Regions from separate parts of the Shewanella sp. 0m-8 genome, predicted to be linked through region 2. Evidence: predicted binding sites of a transcription regulator. Region 2 holds the regulator's gene; the other holds the start of a gene.

Region 1 (7,964 bases), on a different contig from region 2:
ACCTAATATCTTGCGTAAATGAAAGGCTTTAGCTTTATATCGTTACCTAGTTAACTTATGCCACTTTCTTCGATAGCCTGTCGATACGCTTCTGTGCTTATTTCCCCCTTTAATCTACATCTTTTTCTGTTAGATTTATGACTGCCTGATAACAAAATCTACTCATAAAATATAACAAAGAGGGGAGTCGATGCAGTGGTTTAAACGTTCATTGAGTCTACAGCTGGTGGTTACGATAGTGGGTGCACTTGCAGTGTTATTTACCGTCGTTGCGCTTTTACTGGTCAAAAATGAAAGCGCCAGCACACGTCAACAAATCGATAATGACTTAACCAGCCTAGTCCAATTAAAGTCTAACGAAGTACGCAGTTACTTTGCGGCCAAAGGTCAACTTATTCACGCGGTGTTTGCTAACCCAACAGTTGTAGATTGGTTTAGCCAATATAACAGCCGCTTAAGTGATGTTTCAGCTGATCAAGATTATCAATCTATCATCGATTACTTTAAGTATTTTTCAATTCAGGATAGCGATATTAAGTCAGTGTTCTTTGGCTCAGCCAATACCTTTGAGTACTTTGATCTTAATGGGCGCTACAACGATAGTGAGTACTTCACCAATAAGCGCCCTTGGTGGCAAGAAGCCATAGATAAAAACGGCATGTTCGTCGGCGATCCAGCCGTAGATGCTAATGATGGTTCTATATCGGCGACCATAAAAACCGTTGTTAAAGATGAGTCTGGCCGCTTTATTGGTATTGGTGGTATGGATATTCTCATCGATACCATCGGCAGTGAGTTGTTAGCACCGATTAAGTATCAGGATGCGGGCCAAGCTTTCTTAATGACCAATGCAGGCAAGTTGGTCTACTTCCCAGGCTTTTCTGAGGTTTTCCCCCCAGGCTCTAACGCTGCTTTAGTCGATAGCCAGTTTAATGATACCCAAGGCTTTGCCAAGTTGAGTCAACAGATGCAGACACAGGCGTCGGGATTTGGCGAGGTTATATTTAACGGCGAGGCTCAGCGGGTCAGCTTTATAGAGGTCGGCGGGAGTTATCCTGAGCAAAAATGGCACCTAGCCTTCATGCTGCCAACCGCAGTTATAGAAGCACCTGTTACCGATGCGATTGTCAGCTCGATATTATTGTCATTTTTGATTATGGCATTAGTTGGGATGACAGTTTGGACCACGTTATTACCCTTTAGAAAGCAGGTAAATAATTTATTGTTAGCGATGGAAGACATTGCCGAGGGAGATAGCGATCTTGCTAAGCGCATCGACATGAATAGAGAAGATGAGCTGGGTAAGCTCGGTGATGCATTTAACCGTTTTGCGGCGAAGGTGCAGGGCATGCTGCAGGAGACTCGTGAGCTAACGCTGCAAGTAGAGCAAGGTGTGAATGATGCGTCTGCTGTGAGTCGTCAAGCATTGCAGTCGGTGAGTCAGCAAAAACAAGAGATAGTTTCTGTGGCCACGGCCGCAACCGAAATGGCACACACTAGCCAAGAGATGGCCGCAAGTGCCCAAAGAGCCAGTGAATTTGCTGATAAGGCGCAGATTCAGTCGAGTGAAGGCCGTGAGATTGTCGCTCAAGCGACTCAAGGCATGCAGGCGTTATCTAAACAGGTGATTGATGCGGCAAAGGTGGTTAAGCAACTTAGAACCCGTTCTGAGCAGATTGGCGAGGTACTTAATGTTATTCGTGGTATCGCAGAGCAAACAAACCTGTTAGCACTAAACGCAGCGATTGAAGCGGCGAGAGCGGGTGAACAAGGCCGAGGCTTTGCCGTTGTGGCGGATGAGGTAAGAACCTTAGCATCTCGCACGCAAGACTCGACCGCAAACATTCAAGAGATCATCCAGACACTACAACAAAATGCCAATGAGGCTGAGCAAGTGATGGAGTCAGGGGTTGAGCAAGCCAATATGGGGCAAGGTCTTACCGCTAAAGTTGAAGTGGCACTGGATAGCATCACGAGTGCCATCGAAGCGATTCAGCAGCAAACCATAGAGATCTCCACCGCTGTAGGTCAGCAAGCGATTGTGGCCGAAGAGGTTGCTTGTAATGTTGAAAATGTTCGCGCGTTATCGGATGAGTCGTTAGCAGCGAGTGAGGCACTATCAAATAACTTTGACGAATTTGCACAGGTGAGTCGATCCCTCGGTGACAACATTAAGCAGTTTAAGATCTAGACTTAAAATGACAGCATTTTGAAATCTGACTGAGTTTACATGTGACTGAGTGTTGAAATGGGAAGCCAAACGGCTTCCCTTTTTATTGCCTAGGATTAATCGATCGCCCTGATCAACAAGGGCGAATGGTTAGCTTAAAACAGGCTAAAGGTATGCTTTTTATTGAATACTGTTTTTATATACAGTAATATTCTGTACGGAGGATATTGGCTTGCAAAAAATTATTCACGTCGACATGGACTGCTTCTATGCAGCGGTGGAGATGCGCGACTTTCCTGAGTTAAGAGGCAAACCTATTGCTGTGGGAGGACGCAGTGATCGCCGTGGCGTGATCAGTACCTGTAATTACGAAGCTCGAGAATTTGGGGTTCGTTCAGCCATGGCGTCAGGCTATGCGCTAAAGCTTTGTCCTGACTTGATATTAGTCCCTGGGCGTATGCAGGTATATAAAGAGGTTTCTAGCCAGATTAGGGCTGTATTTGAACGATATACTGACTTGATAGAGCCTTTATCCCTTGATGAGGCTTATCTTGATGTGACAGAGAGTCCCCATTGTAAAGGCTCTGCGACCTTGATGGCCGAGGCTATTCGAGCCGATATTTTAGCCGAGACCGGTTTAACTGCTTCGGCAGGCATCGCGCCAGTTAAGTTTCTTGCCAAGATAGCATCCGATTTAAATAAACCGAATGGACAATATGTGATCCGCCCAGACATGATTGATGAGTTTATAAAAACCTTACCACTGATAAAAATTCCCGGTGTTGGCAAGGTGACCGCTAAAAAGTTAGCCGATCTGGGGCTGCATACCTGCAGCGACATTCAGCTTTATCCTGAAGCTAAGCTAATAGAAGGGTTTGGTAAATTTGGAACAGTGCTGATTGAGCGCGCTAAAGGGATAGACAAGCGAGCGATTTCGCCCAATCGTGAGAGAAAATCAGTCGGCGTTGAAACTACACTGGCTAAAGATATCCATACCCTTGAGCAATGCCGTGCGGTGATGCCACAACTTATTCAAGAGCTCGCAGGGCGGGTGAGCCGTAGCGCTAAGGATAGAGTGATCAACAAGCAAGTGGTTAAGCTAAAATTTGAAGATTTTAAGCAGACCACGATTGAGCATCGCAGCGATGAGATCTCGGTGAATCTGTTTTATCAGCTACTGGAGCAAGCAATGGAAAGGCAAAATGAGCGAGGTATTCGCTTATTGGGTGTATCGGTCGGTCTCGCCTCGAATAGTGTCGCTTCTGAGCATGATGATATAGATAGCTCGCAGATGGATTTAGGTTTTTAAGCACACCGTCAGAAATAGCTCATATTTTAGTTTTACTTCGACGTTAAAGGCTAATAATAGCTGCCAATATTGGCCAACAGTTGTGATGTTAACGGTAATGTTAATTTTTTCATCAGGGCTGTGTGGGTAACAATTACTTAGGACTAAAGCGCCAATTGATACCTTATTCTCTGCTATAGATAGTAAAGGCCACTTATGGCTAAGTGGCCTTATTCTTATAAAGCTGTTTTATTGATTAGCCTTTAACTGGTGTACGCTCCAGTACCGCTAACAATAGCTTCCAGTATTGGCCAACAGTAGTAATGTTAACTTTTTCATCAGGGCTGTGTGGGTAGCGAATGGTTGGGCCAATAGAAACCATATCCATTTCAGGGTAAGGCTTCTTAAATAGACCACATTCAAGACCTGCATGGATCACCATAATCGTCGGCTCTTTGTTATAAATTGCCTCGTAGGTTTCGCGTACGCTTGCCATAACGGGTGAGCTATTGTCTGGCTTCCAGCCTGGGTATGCACCACTAAATTCAACATTCGCTCCAGCAAGGTTAGCCAGTGAGCTCAATACGCCTTCAACTTCTTCGCGACCTGAATCAATAAGAGAGCGAATTAAGCATAAGATTTGCACGCTATTGTCATCGGTACTGATCACACCCACGTTAAGTGATGTCTCTGTAACACCTTCTACTTCGTCACTCATGCGAATGACGCCATTAGGGCAAGCATTAAGCACGTCAATTAAGATCTGTTGTGACTCTTCACTCATGACCTGTTTTTCTGCTGGGATCTCTTCTAGCGTTAGAATCGTACCTGGATCGGCGATGGCTAACTCTTGACGAACTAAGGCTTGAAACGCTGAAACACGCTCTTGCAGTAAAGCCAAGTTTTCAGGAGGAAGCATAAAATTAACGTCTGCTTCACGTGGAATGGCATTGCGCAGTGAGCCGCCAGTAAACTGAGTTAACTCAATAGCCAGTTCATCGCCATGGTCAAACAGGAAGCGGGCTAAAAGCTTGTTAGCATTACCACGACCTAAATGGATGTTAACCCCTGAGTGGCCCCCTTTTAGGCCCGAGATTGACAACTTATAGCTGGCATTGGTCGGTTCTGGCGATTGCCAAACCATAGGTACTGATAACTGTGCGTCAACACCGCCAGCGCAGCCCATGTAAATCTCACCTTCTTGCTCTGAGTCGGTGTTGATCAAGATTTCAGCATCTAACATGCCAGCTTCTAGACCAAACGCCCCAGTCATGCCTGCTTCTTCATCAATTGTCAGCAGTACTTCTAGTGGGCCGTGAACAATGTCATCGGCGCCTAAAATAGCCAGAGCAGATGCCATACCAATACCGTTATCAGCACCTAAAGTTGTACCATTTGCTTTGACCCAGTCACCATCAACATACGCTTCAATAGGATCTGTTTCAAAGTCGTGAACTTTGTCTGCGTTCTTTTGTGGCACCATATCAATATGGGCTTGTAACACTACGATTTTGCGGTTTTCCATGCCGGCGGTTGCGGGCTTTTTGATGATCAGGTTGCCAACTTTATCTTCGACAACGCTCAGCTGCTTATCTTTAGCCCAAGCTTGAATATGCGCACTCAATGCTTGTTCATGTTTAGATGGGTGTGGAATAGCACAGATCTGCTCGAACCATTGCCAAAGTGCTTGTGGTTGTAATTGGTTTAAAGTGGTCACTTAAAAATCCCCTGTTCTAATAAAATCACCCAAGTGCTATTAAGTCGTCGATTTTATTTAAATCGATAGCGCGCTGGTGCGGGTGTGGCGGAAAATGCACACAGTCTAGCATAGTCTTTGGGCGTCGCGGAGTCGTTTGCAATGGCTTTAAATCTTACGTGGCAGGCAAAGTTTCCATAATCATTTTCATGCACATTAAAGTCGTTGGTAATCTAAGCACAATAGAGGAATAATGCTTGAGCAAATGAGTCGTTTTGCCAAATGGGTTATGAGGCAAAATGGCAATATAAAATATAATAAGGAAGGGTTATGGGGTCAGTTAAGTTTATTGATGTAGTTGAACAAGATGCTATTTTTGAAGGTCATGGTTGGGATGCGCTGGTGGTGGTTACACCGGACTTGGACTCGATACAATTTGAAGAGATATCCTTGCTGGCTAATCATGGCCAGAAGGTGGATAAGCGAGTTGGCAAATCAGCCACTCTGCTTTTTGCGCCAGGCATGGCGGGTGGACGTCTTATTGTTGCACCGGTTACAAAGGCTGATGATGACTATCAAGATGTGCGGGTGTTTGCTGATGCAGCAAGGCAAGGGATCAAGCTTGCTAAAGAGGCGGGGGCAAGACGACCGCTGTTACTCGTTAATGGCTTAGCTGAGCATCGTTATCAACATGCCGAGCAGGTTGCAGCGCTCGCTTGTGGGCAGGAACTTTGGCAAGCACTAGAGCTTAGAGAAGCCGGTGGAGCCGATGAGCCGTTAGAGGCAATTGGTTTATTAGGCAGCGAACACACAGGTGAAATGTTAACGGCGATTGAGGCTGGTCGTAGCCTGGCTCGTGACTTATGTGGTACAGAGCCTGAGCGTATGTCAGCGCCAGCCTTTGCGGATTATTGTCTAGATGCGTTACACGATCTTGGGCTGGCAATCAGCGTGGTTGAAGACCGAGATATTCTTGAGCGAGACTACCCGCTATTAAGTGCCGTTGGTCGCTCATCGTTTGCCGTACTAAGGCATCAGCCTCGCGTAGTAAAGCTTGAATATGTTGGTGAAGGCCCAATTGAGCGTAGCTATTTCTTCGCTGGAAAAGGTGTGGTTTATGATACTGGTGGAGCAGACTTAAAAATTGCTGGTGGTATGGCTGGCATGAGTCGCGATAAAGGTGGTGCGGCAGCAGTAGCTGGACTAATGAAAACTATTGGTATGCTAAAACCTAAAGGTATACGCATCGTTGCTGAGCTGGGGCTCGTTAGAAATAGCATAGGTAGTGAGGCGTTTGTTACCGATGAAATTATCACCAGCCACGCAGGCAAGCGGGTGCGTATTGGTAATACCGACGCAGAAGGGCGTTTGGTGTTAGCCGATCTATTATCACATTTACGTTTAAAAGCCGTGAATGCCGTCAAGCCACAAATGTTTTCAGTGGCCACATTGACCGGCCATGTGGTTCGCTGTTTCGGCGGATATACCGCAGCGGTGGAAAACAGTGTTGCCAAGCAGGCTAATGTCGCATCTGTTATGCAGCAACAGGCCGCACTTTGGGGGGAGCCTATCGAGGTATCTCAGTTACGCCGTGATGACTTTAGTAAAATTGTCGACCCGTCGGCAGCCGCAGACATGTTGTCGTCTAACAACGCGCCATCTTCTGTCACCGCGCGTGGCCATCAGTATCCAGCAGCATTTTTGATTGAAGCTTCTGGATTGAGTGGTCATGGTTTAAATGCGGCTCTGCCGATTGCTTACACACATTTAGATATTGCCGGTAGTGCAACGGAAGGTCATCCACAATATGGATCACCAACCGCCACACCATTAGTTGGATTGTTTAAATACATAACGGAAAGTTAAACCGAGCAAGATTGCTCTCAAGCAACAACCTCTAACTGTCTAGCGCTTAACTGCGCTTGATAGTTTGCTTAAAGCTGGCGCTCAAGTGCCAGCTTTTTTATTTTAGGCCTGAAATAAGCACAAATTGAGCTACCTCTATTTAGCCCCGCTCGATTTAGCTCCCTTAATTTCAGATCATTTCGTTCAGCCTCTGCGATAGCTGTAGATAAAGGTACAAAATGACTCAAATAGAGCAGAGTTACAGTTAGGTTTTGTAATAAAATAACGTAAAGTGGCTTTTTTACGCTTATTTAATAAAAAAGCTTGTAATAAAACTACAAATACCTATAATTGCTTTCGTCGGATAAGCAATGGTGCTTAACGACACTTAGTCTATCCAGGATGGATAATTCTCCAAGGAATCGAGCGACAAGTTGACTCTACAAGCCAGCGAACGGCTTTTACGAAAGTAGAGCATTAGGAATTCAACTTTGTTTGGAGTATTAATTATGTATTTTAGTAACACTATTTATTCGCAAAGCTTTTGGTTAAACACTGAGAGTATGCGTGGCGGTTTATACGCCATGACTTTTAAGGGCTAACCCTCCTTATATAAAGTCGCATCAGTTTCCATCAACCTTTATTGTATCTTTTAGATACTTATAGACCAAGTCGCAGATAGCCCGAGTTAGTATACTTCCGCTGTTTGCCATTGATTATCGCTAGCGCGCTAACCAATTTCCACTAGGAACACTTGAAATGTCTTGCCCGCTCATTGAGCGGGCTTTTTTTTAGCTTAAACTTGCACTTTTACCTGCTAAACGCTTAAATCCTGTTCGATAGTTGTAGTATTTTTGATCGCGAAAGATAGCGGGTTGTGAAGCTTCACATTATACACGGGTGTTTTGTGATACGTGTCACTACACTGTGTCGTAAAATTACCGCTGTGACAGTTTTTGAGCATT
Region 2 (12,099 bases):
TTGTATAGAGGAAAATACAGGTTTTTGTGAATTCGACACCATGAGTCACAGGTAACATAGGGATATCGACCTTGGCATATTCGGCTTTACGATGAATGGCTAGCGCCCAAAAATGCGGTGGAGTCCAAGCAAAAATGATGATGACAAGCAGCAGTGCATTACCGTGAAATTCGCCGGTAACCGCAGTCCAGCCAAGTAATGGTGGCATGGCTCCCGCTAAGCCGCCAACCACAATGTTTTGTGGCGTCGCACGCTTTAAGTAGGCGGTATAAACCACGGCATAACCTATCAAACTTGCAAAGGTGAGCCATGCTGTTAATGGGTTAACTAGGGCGTACAGTACGACAAAACCAAGGATCCCAAGGCCAAATGAAAACGTCAGTGCTTTTGCTATCGATACTCGGCCTTTAGGCAGCGGGCGGTTATAGGTACGAGCCATTAAGCCATCAATACGACGATCGATAAGATGATTAAAGGCTGCAGCGGAACCTGCCATCATGCCTATCCCTGCCATGCCCGCAATTAAGGGCACGATGGGCACAGCGCCTGGTACGGCTAAGCACATGCCGACGAGTACGGTGAGCAACATGAGTGCCACGACTTTAGGTTTGGTCATTTCGTAATAAGCGCGCCATTGAATAAGCGGCGTCGAGTGGTCTTGCTGGAGTGCGATTGGTTTTTGCATTAGTGAAACCTCTCGATATTGTGTTGCGAAATGAAAAGGGCATTATTGGTTGTCATAAAAGGCCCCTATGCTTTGCGCCATAAGGCGTAATTAATAAAAACTAACGTCAGTAGTAATAGTGCAGCGCCGCCATTATGAGAAACCGCGATGCCCAGTGGTAGGTGCAGAACGACGTTGCTGATCCCCAGTGCGACTTGCACAATGACCAAAGCGACTAATAGCCATGCGGTATTACGCATGATGTTTGAGTTAGCGGTGCGAATAAGCTTGAAGGCTAAATACAGCAGCATGACCGCGGTAATCACAGCGCCGATACGATGGGCAACATGAATGGTCATTCTGGCTGAATAGTCTAAAACACCATATTCATAACTGGCGTGTTCACCTTGAAATGGCGAGAAGGCTTGAGCAAAGCTCAGATTATCAACCCAGTTTCCCTCACAAAGTGGCAAGGTGGTGCAGGCCAGCGCGGCATAATTTGATGAAGTCCAGCCACCTAAAACAATTTGCAGTAACAAAACTCCAATGCAGATGGCGGCAAAGCCTGCCATCTTTCGTGCAGGAGCATCACCACCAGGGATCCTAAGCGGTTTACTGCGTAGATAAAGTAATAACAGCAGCGAGAACAGTGCAAACCCGCCCAATAGATGTGCCATAACGATAATCGGCATCAGTTTCATCGTCACTGTCCACATGCCGAGCGCAGCTTGGAAGATGATAAGCGCTGCAATAAACATAGGCAGTTTCTTAGGCGCATCCTTAGTCTTAAGGCTGAGGATTAAGATGAGTAATACCAATAAACCCAAGGCACCGGCAATGTAACGGTGGATCATCTCAAGCCATGCTTTATCTGCTTCAACTGTATGTTCTGGAAAGGCTTGTTGCACCTGGTTTAGCTCATGAGTTTGGGTAGGGACTTTGAGCATGCCATAGCAGCCGGGCCAGTCTGGGCAGCCAAGACCAGCATCCGATAGTCGAGTATATGCTCCCATCAGAATCACGCATAAAGTAAACACTAATGTGACTTTCAATAGCGACTTAATCTGCATATCAAACGTCTCCTTAGCCAATCCGTGATAGTTTGAGTAACTTACGTAGGTCAGCCACTAAGGCTTTGCCTTGCATTATTTGTGCTTGATGATCTTCAGCTACTGGGTAGCTCATCACTAAGCTACCTAAGGGATCGACTATCACTAATTCTTGCTGATCAAGCAGCTGGCTAAGTGCTTTAGAGGGGGTTGCGGTTACAAAATCAAAGGCGTCGAGTACAGTCGTATCACTGTGCTCATTAACCAAAATAATGGTATGAACACGGTCTTGATGTCGACCCAGTGCGGTATGACTTTGCTGCAGAATATAGAGCCTATCTTCGCAGACGGCATTACAGTGGCTAGGAAGTAGGTAGAGCAACTGCCATTCATGGGGCAGTGGATTCACCATAGCTAGATTCTGATAGCTGGTATCGGTATCGAGCAATTGCCCCTTATTGGTGGCTCCGCCTTGGTACAGGTCAAAGCTGAGCACCAGTTTTGCCGCTATCACAGGTAGGACAAAAGCCAGTAATAACAGTATCAGTGTTTTTTTGCCGCTTTTTTGGGGGGAGTTCATTCCATCTCCTCTTTATCTTACTAAAATCCATCAAATTTGATGATTAAAATTAAGTCTTCCCATTACGGCTAGGAGCTTAATTTCTAACCTACATCGTCTAACCTTCGTTAGCAATAGAGCAATATGATTACTTGTTATATCGTTGTTTTAACATGCGAAAAAATAAATAGCCCATGATCAATATAAATACGCCTGCCATTGCAAACCACTGTACGGCATAACCTTGATGCTTCTGCGACGATAACGGGATTGGTTGCCACGGATGAGGGTATGGGGTGTCAAGATTACTCGGCTGTAATACGACGCCGGAGAGCGATTGATTAAGTTGTTCAGACAGCTGTGGGATATTGAGATTTTGGATGCGTTTGGGCCAACCAGCTTCAGCCATCAGATCAAAGCTCATCGGGTTAAACTGCTTTTGGTAAACCCGTCCCTCTAGCATTATAGGATTGGTAATCGCTGTTACGTTTGGTAGCTTAGAGCGATCCATACTCGCTGAGATAAAGCCGAGTTCAACTAACAACCATGGCTCTGATGCACTGACCTGCAAAGCTTGTAAGGCAATGTAGCCTACTCTATCCTCATAGACTTGATTATCGAGCAAGAAAACATTGGTTGAGATGGGAGTCACCGCCGTTTTTAGCTTAAATCCTGTTAAAGGCTCATCTTTAGGGAGGCTGAGCAGTTGCGAATAGCTTAATACAGAAGCTGCTTGTCTATCTGTTAGTTGTTGCTGCCAGTGAGCCTTATATTGAGCTCTTTCAAGCTGCCAAAAACCTAACTTGACCAAAATAGAAAACACAATCACAGTAGAAAGCACAATAAATAACCAAGCAAGATTCACCTTAACGCGAGGAAGCGCCATGTCTGCTTTGTTTGTCTTTAAATTAGTTTTCGTACTGCTACTGCTATTCATACTGGTTAATTTAGGTCGAGCCCTATTTATTATGGTGAAAGGAGAAAAGAGTATCCCCATGAGTCAATTCTTAGGTCGCCGAGTCCTCTTTTCTGTACTCGTGGTGCTGTTACTGCTGGTGGCATTAGGGACGGGAGTCATAACACCTAACTCCAGACCCTACTGATGACATTATTGTTTATGTGATCGTATTAATATCGGCAATATGAGTGGTTAAAGCACATAAACAAAGAAAAACAAGCACAGCCAAACCACATCGACAAAGTGCCAATACCAAGCCCCTGCTTGAAAAGCAAAGTGCTTATCTGGGGTAAAGTGCCCTTTAAGCACTCGTAAAAACAACACCATAAGGAATACCGTTCCTAGGGTAACGTGCATGCCATGGAAGCCGGTTAGCAAGAAAAAGGTGTTACCGTAAATGCCTGAATTTAATGTCAGCCCCATTTCTTGGTAGGCATGGACATACTCTTCCACTTGCAAGAATAAGAACGCTACCCCAAGTAAAATGGTTATCGCTAGCCAAACGGTTAACGCGGTACGCTTATTTTTTTCTAACCCTACGTGAGCAAAATGCAATGTTATCGAAGAGGTCAAAAGAATTAAGGTGTTGTAGAGCGGTAGTCCTGTCCAGTCCATCGCTTGGGTCAGGCTGCCATCTGGCGTTGTTAGTAAGGGCCAAGCAGCTTCAAACATTGGCCATAATACTTCATGGGTCATCTCATTATTTGAGGCGCCGCCAAGCCAAGGTATTGCGATAATTCGGGCATAAAATAAGGCGCCAAAAAAAGCTGCAAAGAACATGACTTCAGAAAAGATAAACCAGCTCATTCCTTGCCTAAAGGAGCGATCCATCTGTTTGGAGTAGAGCCCTGCCATAGATTCGGCGATAACGGTTCTAAACCAGCCAAAAATCATGAAAATGATAACCGCAATACCAGCTAGCAAAATATAGCCACCACTGCCGCCTTCTGTTTTTAATTCAGAGACATAGCTTCCAGCACCAAAGGCGATAAGAAATAAACCTATCGCGCCAATAATGGGCCACGCACTTTGATCTGGTACGTAGTAGTTTTCGTGTTTATGTTCAGTTGTCATTTAGCCGCTCCTTGCCCTGTAACGGCTTTAGCCCCAGTTTTAGTGACTGTGTTAATCACAGCGACGTTTTTATTGCTGGAGTAGTTTTCATCTATATGTTCAGTTGTCATTGTGCAGCTCCTTGCTCCACGACATTACTTGTGGCACTTACTACATAGCCCTTGTCGGTGATGTTGTAGAGGGTATAAGAGAGGGTCAGGGTCGAGATTGAATCCGGCAATTGGGGATCCACAAAAAAGATGAGTGGTAGCTCGGCTGCAGCGTTAGCCTGCAATACCTGCTGATTGAAACAGAAGCATTCCGTCTTATTAAAGTATGCCGCCCCCTGTCCGGGAGAAACAGACGGAATAGCCTGCCCCACAATATGCTCTGCCGATAAATTCGTAGCGACAAAATGAGTACGAATAAGCTCACCGGGATGCACTTGCATGGTATTAACCTGAGGTTTAAATGTCCAAGGCATGTCGCTTTGCACTTGAGACACAAACTCAACCGTTATGGTTCTGTTTTTATCCACTACGACAGGCTGATAAACACTGGCGGTACTTGCGGGTTTACCGTTAATACCCAATGCGTCGCAAAGCACGTCATATAAAGGAACAAGCGCAAAACCAAACCCAAACATGCCCACAGCGCCAATAATTAGCATGGCGAGCAATTTGCGATTGGCGTTACGCTTCATCTCAGTCATCTTTATTTCACCTCTGGCGGGGTGGTAAATGAGTGATATGGCGCAGGGCTAGGAATGGTCCATTCTAATCCTTCGGCGCCTTCCCATGGTTTGGCTGGAGCCTTTTCACCACCACGAATACACTTAATCACTACGGCTAAAAAGATCAGCTGCGAAAGGCCAAATGCGAAGCCGCCGATCGATACAATCTGGTTCACATCAGCGAACTGGATAGCATAATCAGGAATACGCCTTGGCATTCCGGCTAAGCCTAAGAAGTGCATTGGAAAAAACAGCACGTTGACTGAAATTACCGAACACCAGAAGTGCCAGCGCCCTAAGGTTTCGCTGTACATATGGCCGGTCCATTTGGGTAGCCAATAATAGGCCGCTGCCATGATGGAGAATATTGCTCCAGTCACCAATACATAATGAAAATGCGCCACCACAAAGTAGGTATCATGGTATTGGAAGTCAGCAGGAGTGATCGCCAGCATCAGTCCCGAAAAGCCCCCTATGGTGAACAAGATAATAAAGGCCACCGCAAATAACATGGGAGTTTCAAAGGTAATAGAACCTCGCCACATGGTCGCAACCCAGTTAAATACTTTTACGCCTGTCGGCACTGCAATCAGCATGGTGCAATACATAAAGAACAATTCAGCAAATACCGGCATACCCGTAGTAAACATGTGATGCGCCCACACCAGGAACGACAAAACGGCGATACTCGCAGTGGCGTAAACCATCGATGAGTAACCAAATAAGCGCTTACGACTAAAGGCTGGCACAATTGCCGAGATGATACCGAATGACGGCAAGATCATGATGTACACCTCAGGGTGGCCAAAGAACCAGAAAAGATGCTGGAACATGACAGGATCCCCGCCGCCGGCGGCATCAAAAAAGCTAGTGCCGAAGTATTTATCGGTGAGTACCATAGTCACTGTGCCAGCGAGCACAGGCATGACCGCAATAAGTAAAAAGGCGGTAATTAACCAGGTCCAAACAAATAACGGCAGCTTCATCCAAGTCATACCGGGGGCACGCATATTGACGATAGTGACGACCACATTAATCGCGCCCATGATTGAGCTAATCCCCATGATATGAACTGCAAATACAAATAGAGCGGTACTGTCAGGGCTATAGGTTGTCGATAGTGGTGCGTAGAATGTCCAGCCGAAATTGGGGCCGCCACCTTCCATAAAAAGTGAGCTTAACAAAATGGCAAATGCGAAAGGTAGGATCCAAAAGCTCCAGTTATTCATTCGCGGTAGCGCCATATCGGGAGCACCAATCATCATCGGAATTAGCCAGTTAGCTAGGCCTGTAAAGGCCGGCATCACAGCGCCAAATACCATCACTAAACCGTGAACAGTGGTCATCTGGTTAAAGAAGTTGGGTTCGACTAATTGCAATCCGGGCTGAAATAGCTCTGCGCGGATCACCATTGCCATCGCGCCACCGGTTAAAAACATAATAAAACTGAACCAAAGATAGAGGGTGCCAATATCTTTATGGTTAGTGGTTAACAGCCAGCGCATAATACCTTTTGGCGCGCCATGGTGGTGGTCATCATGGCTCACGTCGTTAGCGGCTGGTGAGTCTTGTGTAATTGTGCTCATGTTAATCCCTTACTTTCCGTGACCATCAACATCAGAAGCCTGAACGGCATCACCAGAGTTATTACCCCAGGCATTGCGCTCATAAGTCACCACTGCAGCAAGCTGTTGTGGTGTAAGTAGCGCGCTAAATGACTGCATTGCCGTACCAGGTTTACCATTGATAACAATATCAAGGTGAGCGGCTACAGGGCCTTTGATGATTGGGCTACCCACTAATGATGGGAACGCTGGAGGTAGGCCTGTCCCCGCTGCTTGATGACAAGCCGCGCAGCTAGTCATATAGACTTTTTCCCCCATGGTCAGGAGTTCATTCATGGCTAGGTCACCTAATGGTGCCGTTGTTAGTTCTTTAGTTACCTCGTCATCAGCTTTGGTTTCTGAGGTTGTATCTTGATTAACCTCAGCTTGTGTTGCAGGTGAGGTCGCAGGTATTGCACTTGGAGTCGCTGGGGTTGTATCTACCGATGTTGCTGGCGTGGTCGTATCTGAGCTTACGTCGGCTGCTTGAACAGTGTCGCCTGAGTTATTGCCCCAGGCATTGCGCTCATAAGTCACTACGGCAGCAATTTCAGTTGCAGTTAACTGGCTAGAAAACGCCTGCATAGCAGTGCCCGATTTACCATTTAATACAATATCGATATGCAGCTGAGCAGGCCCTTTAATAAGCGGGCTGCCAATAAGAGAAGGGAATACGCCAGGTAGGCCAGCACCATTAGGCTGGTGGCAGGCAGCGCAGCGTGCAAGGTAGACTTGCTCGCCTTGCGCCATTAATTCTTCCATTGTTAGCGTTTGCGATAGGGCAGCCTTTGCTGCCACTTCGGCATTGCTGGCGGCTTGTTGTTGTGCAATCAGCCAAGCATCAAAATCTTCTTCTGATAAAGCTTCAACAACAATAGGCATAAAGCCATGGTCTTTACCGCAGAGCTCGGCACATTGGCCACGATAAGTGCCCGGTTTGTCGATGCGGGTCCAGGCTTCATTAATAAATCCTGGATTAGCATCTTTTTTAACGGCAAATGCGGGTACCCACCAGGAGTGAATAACATCATCTGAAGTCATTAAGAAACGTACTTTACGATTAATCGGTAGTACCAGTGGCTTATCTACCTCTAAAAGGTAGTTTTTACCTTTTGCTTCTTCGCCATCTATTTGCGCTCTGGGGGTAGAAAGCAGACTGAAAAATTCAACATCTTTGTTGAAATAGCTGTAATGCCATTTCCATTGTGAGCCGGTAATCTTGATGGTGAGGTCAGCATTACTTGGATCTTCCATAGCAATCAATGTCTTGGTTGCTGGAATAGCCATAAGTATAAGAATAATAAAAGGTACAACAGTCCAAAGGATCTCGACTTTAGTACTTTCATGAAAGTTGGCGGCGACTGCGCCTTTTGATTTGCGGTGGTTGATCATAGCGTAAATCATGATGCTAAAAACCACGATGCCAATAGCACAGCAGATGTAGAGAATAATCATATGGAGGTTGTAAACCCGCCCACTGATATCCGTAACACCCTCTGTCATATTAAGCGGCATTTCTGATGCAACAAGTACGGGCGAAAATAGCAACGCCAGCACACAATACAACAATTGCTTCACTAGACTTCTCCTCTGTCCACAAGACAAAGAAGAGTCACACAGTAAGTCTCTGCTCTATGTAAACTCTTCAGTTCCCAAAAAAGCAACGATGACTTCAAAGTGCGCGAGTGGCTTGCCTATCGAGTCGCAATTAATGGGATCGCGACACAGGCTATTGTATTCAGTGCTATTCACTGCTGGTGTAACCACGTTGGCACATACGGCTGAAATATATCAGGCCAATCTCAGTCTAAGCTTTAAATTCAGGACTAATCCCAGAGCAAAGACCGACAACTAAATCGCTCGGATATAACAAAATATCGTTGTTATGACTTCCTACACTACTTGGTGTTTAAATATTGATCAAGATCACTTTTTCAATTATTGATAATAAAAAAGCCCTCGAATGAGGGCTTTAGAAAATCGTTTGTACTAGAAGGCGCTTACTAAAACGCACCTCCTAGTCATCATGTATTAGAAAGCGAGGAGATGTTCTGCTTAATGAACAGCACCAAACAGGGAGGCTTGACCAAAAGCACTATCCTGCATATTGATTGAGCGACAAGATTGTTGCTTATTTGTGTTATCAATCGAATGTTCAATGACAATGCCGACAGCGCGAGCGCTTTTGGCAACGATTTGTAGGCGTCGATTGTCACGAGCATCTAAAGAGTTGGTCCAAGTAATCACCGCACTTGAGGTACCGCTTGTTAAGGCTTTTTCCATTGCCCAAAGTGTTTCCACTTCATCTTTAGCATGAACCAGTAAAATGCGGTCCATTCTTACACCTGCAGCTGCTAGCATCTGCTTGTAGCCGATATTCGGCGGGCTAATCAGTACAATCCAGCGACCCTGTTGGCTCAATTGTGAAAGCTGAGCACTGATCTGGTTCAGCTCATCACGCCCTTGAGTTTGGGTCACCATAGTCGTGATGTCATTACTCGTGCTGCTCACCATATTGGTCGATGGCATATCCTGCCACAGTCCAGGGTGACGAGGACTCGTTCCCATTAGTTTGTTCATTGCCAGTCTCCATTACGGATCACACCAACGGCTAAACCTTCAATACTTAAGCTTTGGTTTGCTAGATCCACTTCAATTGGTGAATACTCTTCGTTCTCAGCATGTAAGAAAACTTTGTTACCCTTTTTCTCAAAACGCTTAACGGTAACATCATCTTCAACGCGTGCTATAACCACTTGGCCGTTACGTGCTTGCTGAATTTTGTGTACAGCCAGTAGATCACCTTCTAGTATGCCAATATTCTTCATACTGTCACCACGGACTCTGAGTAAGAAGTCTGCTGATGGCTTGAACATGGCGGGATCGACTTTATAGTGTTGCTCGACATGCTCTTGCGCAAGAATCGGTTCACCTGCAGCAACTTGGCCGATAAGGGGTAAACCTAAATCTGCATCTTCAGTGTCTTCTTGGGTTAACTTAATACCGCGAGACGTGCCCGGCATAATTTCAATGCAGCCTTTTTTAGCTAAGGCTTTTAAATGTTCTTCAGCAGCATTGGCTGACTTAAAACCTAAACGTCTAGCGATCTCGGCACGGGTAGGTGGCATGCCAGTATCAGCAATATTACGTTTAATTAGCTCTAAAATTTCAGCTTGGCGCGGTGTAAGTGGTCTCATGGTTAACCCTGTCTTTCTATACAGTAACTGTTAGTATATACAGTATTTTTTTGAGTGCAAGTAATAACCAGTTATATTGTTTTTTGTGGGATCCAGTTTCAAATGAAATAAATCCAGCGATGTGAAATTCGTTATTGGACAGCGTCTGAAATTAACTAATATTTTGCTGGACATCAGCACTTATAAATTTAGATAAGGCCTCCGGATGAGAATTCGATGGGAAGGGGATTTTTGAGTGAATATATAAATTAGTCTTAGCTCATTTATGCCCATTACGTGCAACCAGCTAGGAAGGAATCCTTCCTCGTTGCCTAAACTGTTCATGCCCCTTTATTAGCTACAGGCAATAAGCAGGAAAGAACAGTGAAGAGTCTGTTGGCCTACTTTTACGAATCGATAAGCAATAATCACGAATTACTTTCGATTCAACATCAATACTCACTTTGCTCATTTCTGTGCGCGTTTATCCAGTAATACTTTTGTAGAGTGCAGATAAATCAATAGCTTTTCTTCAACAAAAATTAAATAGTAGGTTTATTAAATATGCATGCGCTTTTTGCCAAATATACGCGCATGCACACTATACAAATGTTGAACTAAGCCGCTGCGCGGGGCCTAAAAAATATTCAATCGAGTGTATAACCTACATTGGATCAGTTAGACTTAAAGAAATGCGAAGGAGCACAACAATGACAACGGAATTTCAATGAAAAACTTACCTTCTACTAGATATCAATTGATAAAACCTGCTCTACAGCCCAGAGCCAGCATCAAAAAAAGCAAATTCCTATAGCATAAAGCATACCAATTAATCTGGATTCAGCATCGACTAAGTCCAACAAGCGATTTGTGCCTTGCAAACAGCGCAACGCACAAATACTAAGACGTTATAAGCACAAGGAAGTTTTCAGATGATCCGCAACTTTCTAGAGACAGAGAAACAAATTCAGCATTCAGCACATGATGGAAAAGGTGCTGTAGAGTTGTATGAAATTTGGGGTAAATCAGATTTTATCAGCGGATGTGATTTTATTGATAGGCAAATTATACCGCCAAATTCTACTGTTGGTTATCACAAACACGGTAACAATGAAGAGATGTATATCATTCTTGAAGGAAGCGGAACAATGACTATTGCAGATCAAGAATATAGAGTTAAAAAAGGAGACATGATTAAAAACCCTCCTTTTGGTGAGCATGGATTGGTTAATGATTCAAACGAAAACATAGAGTTGTTAATCATACAGATGAGTATTGAGTAGTGTGCTTATAACAAGCAGCTAAATCCAGACTCACCAAGGCTGTCATGCCATTTGCTGAACAAATCGCCCGCCAGCACATGGTTCACTTATTAGCAGGGTGTTATGCAGTCGTGAACCGTTTCGAGTATAGGAAAATATAATGAGTGATAGTTGGGATGATTACGCAGATGGCTGGGATTCAAATTCAGATGTAATCGAGTATTCTAATAAGGCCTTTGATTCGCTGTGTAAATTCATAAGTTTAGATGGTTTAAATGTTTTAGACTTTGGGTGTGGAACTGGCCAACTAACTGAAAAAATAGCTCATGTTGCATCTTCAGTTGTTGCAATTGATTCCTCACCAAAGATGATTAAAGTTTTAAAGAATAAAAATATTCATAATGTAAACTCACTATCATGCGAAATTTCAAGAAACTCGATCAATAACAATCCTATTTTTGAGTCAGGTTTTGATTTAATTGTTGCGTCATCCGTTTGTGCTTTTGTGCCAGATTACGAGAAAACGTTATCTGATCTTAAGCTTCTTCTAAAAGAAGGCGGTACTTTTATCCAATGGGATTGGAAGCGAAGCAATGGAGAAGATGATTTCGGCTTTACCAATGAAATAATTACTGATGCATATTCAAAGGTAGGCCTTTCTGTTGTTCGTGCTTCAGAGGCGTTTTCTCTAACAAGTGAAAAAGGCACTATGAAAGTTATAATGGGAATAGCAAAAAATGCATAATCGGGTAGCCGGGGGTATCTAGCCTCCAGCACCCATACCACCCTGTATGCGGATCCGCACTACCTCTAAATGAGGCCTTTAATTCGCTGAAATTGAGAGTTTCATTTTGGCTGGATTTCTGGGGGTAAATTTCACATTATCCCGGATCAAGCCGATATGCCTATCTGGATTTCGGCTCTTAACTTATTGATTTCATATTAGGGGGAATTTCACTTGAAACTGGATCCCACATTTTTGTGTGGGATCCAGTTTCAAATGAAATAAATCCCAGCGATGTGAAACTCGTTATTGGGTAG

What was found. The regulator LexA, encoded in region 2, represses DNA repair genes until DNA is damaged. The targets are predictions, from matches to a motif close to TACTGTATNNNNATACAGTA.
Region 1: dinB (DNA polymerase IV) is a predicted target of LexA. The motif match lies at 2,359-2,378, and genes of this name have one in related genera.

The regions. Positions count from the first base shown of each region.
Region 1 covers NZ_JBRIMB010000080.1:594-8,557, forward strand. The annotation lists gene ACVBIO_RS21035 (methyl-accepting chemotaxis protein) at 191-2,191, shown strand; gene dinB (DNA polymerase IV) at 2,403-3,479, shown strand; gene ACVBIO_RS21045 (aminoacyl-histidine dipeptidase) at 3,715-5,175, opposite strand; gene ACVBIO_RS21050 (M17 family metallopeptidase) at 5,485-7,020, shown strand.
Region 2 covers NZ_JBRIMB010000005.1:113,672-125,770, forward strand. The annotation lists gene cyoE (heme o synthase) at 1-685, opposite strand, end outside; gene ACVBIO_RS04065 (COX15/CtaA family protein) at 751-1,734, opposite strand; gene ACVBIO_RS04070 (hypothetical protein) at 1,748-2,293, opposite strand; gene ACVBIO_RS04075 (SURF1 family protein) at 2,421-3,158, opposite strand; gene ACVBIO_RS04080 (DUF2909 family protein) at 3,157-3,375, shown strand; gene ACVBIO_RS04085 (cytochrome c oxidase subunit 3) at 3,423-4,304, opposite strand; gene ACVBIO_RS04090 (cytochrome c oxidase assembly protein) at 4,411-4,995, opposite strand; gene ctaD (cytochrome c oxidase subunit I) at 4,998-6,602, opposite strand; gene coxB (cytochrome c oxidase subunit II) at 6,612-8,198, opposite strand; gene ACVBIO_RS04105 (cell division inhibitor SulA) at 8,676-9,200, opposite strand; gene lexA (transcriptional repressor LexA) at 9,197-9,817, opposite strand; gene ACVBIO_RS04115 (cupin domain-containing protein) at 10,729-11,079, shown strand; gene ACVBIO_RS04120 (class I SAM-dependent DNA methyltransferase) at 11,219-11,803, shown strand.